2 linked regions of the Pontiella desulfatans genome follow. The main gene of each other region encodes a partner of the protein of the gene in region 2 in a complex. Links are inferred from orthologs where the notes say so. Each region holds a gene or a part of one and is shown on either strand. Other genes may lie near its edges.

The links. Proteins that work in one complex are often made in the same cells at the same time.
Region 1: the proteins of accB (region 2) and accD are in contact, whole or in part, in a solved structure (PDB 8UXZ), measured with the Escherichia coli proteins. The link is inferred for Pontiella desulfatans from one-to-one orthologs.

Annotation. Positions count from the first base shown.
Region 1 is NZ_CAAHFG010000003.1:295,689-298,582, reverse strand. It holds accD (acetyl-CoA carboxylase, carboxyltransferase subunit beta), read right to left. Parts: upstream 1,925-2,894; coding sequence 1,076-1,924; downstream 1-1,075. Other genes in the region: E9954_RS22285 (SH3 domain-containing protein), read right to left, coding at 2,757-2,894; E9954_RS22290 (ComF family protein), read right to left, coding at 1,940-2,644; E9954_RS22300 (bifunctional folylpolyglutamate synthase/dihydrofolate synthase), read right to left, coding at 1-982.
Region 2 is NZ_CAAHFG010000001.1:87,177-90,159, forward strand. It holds accB (acetyl-CoA carboxylase biotin carboxyl carrier protein), read left to right. Parts: upstream 1-1,254; coding sequence 1,255-1,713; downstream 1,714-2,983. Other genes in the region: tsaA (tRNA (N6-threonylcarbamoyladenosine(37)-N6)-methyltransferase TrmO), read right to left, coding at 1-197; E9954_RS00320 (very short patch repair endonuclease), read right to left, coding at 282-782; accC (acetyl-CoA carboxylase biotin carboxylase subunit), read left to right, coding at 1,725-2,983. UniProt on the Escherichia coli protein: This protein is a component of the acetyl coenzyme A carboxylase complex; first, biotin carboxylase catalyzes the carboxylation of the carrier protein and then the transcarboxylase transfers the carboxyl group to form malonyl-CoA.

The sequences.
Region 1 (2,894 bases), on a different replicon or contig from region 2:
TGAAACCGATCTGTTTCCCGGAATGGAGTTCCCGGAGTGTTTTGGCCAGAGCCCGGGCCGCCGATGGATTGTGGGCGCCATCGAGGATCATCAGGGGTTCCGTTAGAAGCGTCTGGAACCGGGCGCCCCATTCCACCGACTCCAACCCTTTCTTGAAGGCCGGTTCGAAATCAACGATGTCCGCCAGCACTTCAAGCGCGGCAACGGCAACGGCGCAGTTTTCGCGCTGGCACCCACCGAGCAACGGCAGGTTGATGGGCGGCAGGTTGCGCGAATGGGTTTCTATTTTCAGCCGTTGCGGCTCACCGATCTTCAGCACCGACACCGCTTCCGCGCTGCAGATGACGGGCTCGCCCATCTGCCGCAGTTCCGCCAGGGCGTCGGCGCATTGCTGCGCGGAGACCACGGGCCTTCCGGGTTTGATGATGCCGGCTTTCTCGGCGGCGATCTTTCCGATGGTGTCGCCAAGGAAGTTGGTGTGGTCGATATCGATGTGCGTGACGACCGATACGAGCGGAATCACGACGTTGGTTGCATCCCACCGTCCGCCCATGCCGGTTTCGATGATTGCGACATCCACTTTTTCGTCGGCGAAATATTGGAAGGCCATGGCGGTGGACATTTCGAAGAAGGTGGCTCCGCGAAGCCCGGTTGATTGCTCCACCGCGTCGGCCTTTTCCTCCATGAGCCAGATATAGTCGTTGAGCCTATCTTCGGGAATCCGTTTCCCATCAACCACGAAGCGTTCCGAAAAGTCGATGAGGTGCGGCGAGGTGTAGAGGCCGGTCTTGAAGCCGGAAGCACGCAACACCGATTCGAGCATGGCGCAGACGGAGCCCTTGCCGTTGGTGCCGGCCACGTGGAGCACCGCGAGCCGATGGTGCGGATTACCGAGCGCTTCCAGCAATGCCGCGATGACATCCAGCCCGGGTTTGATCCCCGCGGTGGTTCGTTGAAACAGCTTCTTATACGAATCACTCATCCGGAAAATTTTACCTGCAACGAATGAATGTAAAGCAACGAATCCAATCACTCCTAATTCGTTGCTTTACATTCATTCGTTGCTAATTTTGCGCTACTCGTCGCAGAGGTATTCGAGCACGAGGGCCATGCGGTCGCGCAGTTCCTTGCGCGGAACCACCATATCGATGAGGCCGTGCTGCTGGAGGAATTCGGAACGCTGGAAACCTTCCGGCAGATCCTGCTGGGTGGTTTCCTTGATGACGCGCGGACCGGCAAAGCCAATGAGCGCCTCGGGCTCGGCGACGATGAGGTCGCCCAAGGTGGCGAAACTGGCCATGACGCCGGCCATGGTCGGGTGGGTCAGGATCGGGATGAACGCCAATCCGGCGGAGGCGTGCCGGGCCAACGCGGCGCTGGTCTTGGCCATTTGCATGAGGCTCAGCAGGCCTTCGTACATGCGGGCACCGCCCGATGCACACGAAAGCAATACCGGGCGGCCTTCGCGGGTGCTGCGCTCGATGAGATAGGTTACCCGTTCACCAACCACGCTGCCCATGGAGGCGCCCAGGAACGAAAAGTCCATCACCCCCAGGCCGATCTCGCGTCCATTGAGCTTGCAGCCGCCAACGGTGATGGCGTCGTCCCATCCCGATTTTTCCTGGTTGGCCTTGAGCTTGTCGATATAGGACTGCTGGCCGGTGAAGCCGAGGGTGTCGACCGATTTGATGCCACCGGCCCACTCCTCGAAGGTGCCTGCATCGGACAACAGATCGATGCGCGCCTGGCGGCCCAGCGTAAAATGGTGGCCGCACTTGGTGCAGACTTCAAGGTTGTCGGCAACCTCTTCCTTATAGACGATTTCGCCGCAGGACGGGCACTTCATCCACAGGCCGTCGGGCACATCGCGCTTTTTGACGGTGATGGTTGAATAGTTTTTTTTGCTGCTGCCAAACAAAGCCATGATCAAATCCTCTCGTTATCCGCGCGCCACCGTCAGCACATGTACCGACGACGCCCCACCCTGTTTAAGGGCTTTTGCGCATGCATCCACGGTTGCTCCCGTGGTCATCACATCATCGACCAGCAGGACGCGTCGTCCAGCCAGCCACTTCTGTCTCCTCGATTCAAAAGCGTTCTTGACGTTACTAAGCCGTTGCGGGGCTGTCAAATTCGTTTGCGTGGTGGTGGGCTGAATTCGGCGGAGCATTCCGGGCATGGATGGGCAGCCGATTCGCCGGCCCAGCTCCTTGGCGAGCACGGCCGACTGGTTGTAGCCGCGGCCCCGGCGGCGGACATGGTATAGCGGCACGGGGACCACCAGGTCGAACCGACGTCCCGGATATTCCGCCAAAAGGCAATTCCTGAGCACGGCGGCCAAATCCGGCGCAAGCCAGAGCGCCTTATCGTATTTAAGCTGCCGGAGCGCCTCGCCCACCACCCCGTCGTAGCGGGTTGCCGAGCGGGCGGCATCGAAGGAGGGTTTTGCGGCGGTGCAGGAATAGCAGGTGAAACCGTGGTCGACCGCGCCGGCGACCGGATCTCCGCACAGCTTGCAGAACGGGGGTTCAACCTTTGCCGCATCGGTCCAGCAGTCCCAGCAGATGAACCGGAAGGTCTCGGGCGAAGGAACCCCGCAGCCGATGCAGTTGCGGGGATAGACCATATCGAGAAACCATTTCATGGTGATGAAGAATTAAGATTTCAGAATTAAGAACGGAGCGTGCCCCATCAAAACAAAGGCCGTCGCAGACCAATCATTCTTCATTCTTAAATCTGCACTCCTAATTCCCCCCTTAGTCTACGATGATCGGATCGAGGTTGATTTTATCGGGCTGGATGACGGGAAGATCCACATCCTTGACCCAATAGATCTTGCCTTCGATCAAGAGGGAGCGGTTCAGCATTTTTTCCAGCTGGCTTTCGCGACCGCG
Region 2 (2,983 bases):
GATTGATGGAACACGAATACGATCCACAGGTGGGAAAACGCCTCGATGCCGCGGAGGGCTTCCGGTTGGTTGTAGGGGGGGAGGAGCTCCAGCGTTGCCGTCGCACTCTTCACCAGACCCGGTTGGCGCGGTATCCCAAACTTGTCCGTGTAGCACGACCGTATGATTCCAACCGGTTTGAATTCAAAACTATCCATTTGATTAACCACCCGCTTTGCTGGGGACTCGGAGGATCGGAAATGTTTTACATGCCCTTTGTCTCCGTGCCTCGGTGATGAAAGCTATTTTCCCTTTTTCCCTTTCGTGATGTATTTCGCCTTGGCTTCCGCGGCAATCAGCGAAGTGTCTTCCGCCGTTGGGTAGTGCAAAACCTTCTCCGGGGTCAGCTCATTCATTAACCGAACCAGCACCTTTTCCGGATCCTTGAGTTCGCACTCCCAGATTACAATGACGTTCCAGCCCAGCTTTCTCAACTCCCGTTTATGCTTTCGGTCGTTGGCGACGTTGCGCTCGAACTTATGTTCCCAGAATTCCGTGTTCGATTTCGGGGTCGAGGCCACCCTGCAGTGTTTATGCCGATGCCAAAAGCAACCATGCACAAAGACCACCGTCTTGTGTTTTCGCAACGTGATGTCCGGCTTGCCCGGCAAATCCTTCCGATGCAGGCTGAAGCGGTAGCCCGCCCGGTGGAGCATCGAGCGGACAAGCAGTTCCGGCTTCGTGTTTTTGCCCCGTATCTTGCTCATCAAGGCCGACCGCTCCTCTGGCGTCAACGTATCCATGTCGGGAAATCTAACCACTAAATACACGAAACACACGAAATTTTCCGCAGTTGTCCTTTTTGTGTATTGCATGGCTCATGAATGCTGCAGGGCAATTGTCGGACGGCCCGTACCGCAGGCGTCCCGTCTGCCCCGCCGAACGGAAAAGCATCCATATCCTCCCCGGCTCTGTCGGCTGTCCGCCTACGAAACACTTACTGAGAGAGGTGGTCCGTGTTTCCAAACCATTCAATCGTATCCAGAATCGTTGCCAAGTTTATGGGGCCATGGTGAACGGGGGCTTCGCCCTTGTTTTCTTCGAAGATTATATGCGCTTCGCTGCGGTGGCGCGGGTTCTTGATTACCGGCGATTTCGGCCGGGAACTCGGTTCCGGGGCTGAATTAACTCCTTTTGGATTAGGACTAGGCAATGTGGGGGAAATATTGTTTAGTTTCCGGAGATATTGAATTTCGCAACCAGGAGAGGGTGAATATGGAAATCAAGGATATCAGACGCATCGCGGAAATGATGAAGGCCAACGATCTTTCGGAATTTTCGATGAAAGACAGCGAATTTGAACTGGCCATGAAGCGTGGCAGCAACGAGCCCCAGGTGGTCTATGCGGCTCCGGCGGCCCATGCCGCCGCAGCGCCAGCCGCTACTCCCGCCGCTGCACCCGAAGCCGCACCGGCCGCCGATGAAAACGACGGATTGGTTGAAATCCCGTCCCCGATCGTTGGAACCTTCTATCGCAAGCCGGCCCCGGACGCCGACAACTTTGTTGAAGTGGGTGCCGAAATCACGGTCGATACGGTGGTTTGCATCGTGGAGGCCATGAAGGTCATGAACGAAATCAAGGCCGAAGTGAAGGGGGTCATCAAGAAGATCCTCGTCGATGACACTTCGCCGGTACAGTATGGGCAGCCGCTCTTCCTCGTTGAACCCAAATAAGGGGATTGCCCATGTTTGAAAAGGTATTGATCGCCAACCGCGGCGAGATCGCGTTGCGCATTATCCGCGCGTGCAAAGAGCTGGGGGTGCGCTCCGTCGCCGTCTATTCCGAGGCCGACGCCGACTCCCTGCATGTGCAAATGGCCGACGAAGCCATCTGCATTGGCCCGGCGGCCGCAAACGCCAGCTATCTCAAGATCACCAACATCATCAGTGCCGCCGAAGTGGCCGATGTGGATGCCATCCATCCCGGATATGGTTTTCTTGCGGAAAACGCCCACTTCGCCGAAATTTGCGCCAACTGCAATATTACCTTCATCGGCCCCTCGGCGGACTGCATCCGCAATATGGGCGACAAAGCCATTGCGCGCGATACGATGAAGGCCGCCGGTGTGCCGATCACGCCCGGTTCCGACGGCATCCTCAAGAATTCCGACGAAGCGCTCGAGCTGGCCCATAAGATGGGCTATCCCGTCCTGCTCAAGGCCGTGGCCGGCGGCGGCGGCAAGGGCATGCGGGTGGCGCGCAACGATGTTTCGTTGGTGCAGGGCTTCATGGCGGCGGCGGCGGAAGGCGACGCCTCGTTCGGCAATCCCGACCTGTTCATGGAAAAATACATCGAGTCCGCCCGCCACGTCGAAGTGCAGATCATCGGCGACAAGCATGGCAATGTTTGCCATCTGGGCGAGCGTGACTGCTCGATCCAGCGCCGCCACCAGAAGCTGGTGGAAGAGGCCCCGTGCCCCACGCTGACCGATGAAGAACGCCAGGCGCTCGGCGATGCCGCCGTCAAGGCCGCCAAGGCCGTCGATTACGATAGCGCCGGCACGCTGGAGTTCCTCTACGACGAGACGGCAAAACAGTTTTATTTCATGGAAATGAACACCCGAATCCAGGTGGAGCACACCGTTTCCGAAGAGGTTTCGGGCATCGACCTGATGAAGGAGCAGATCCGCGTCGCCGCCGGCGAAAAGCTCTCGTTCACGCAGGAAGAGATGCGGATCGAAGGCCATGCGATCGAATATCGCGTCAACGCCGAAGATCCCTACAACAACTTCACGCCGTCGCCCGGCCTGGTTGAAGCCGTCCATTTTCCGGGAGGCCCCGGAATCCGCATCGACTCGCATGTCTATTCCGGCTACACGATCTCGCCCTACTACGACAGCATGATCGGCAAGATCATCGCCAAGGGGAAGGATCGACACGAGGCGATTGCGCGCATGCGCCGCGCGTTGGAGGAGTTCACCATCATCGGGCCGCACACGTCGGT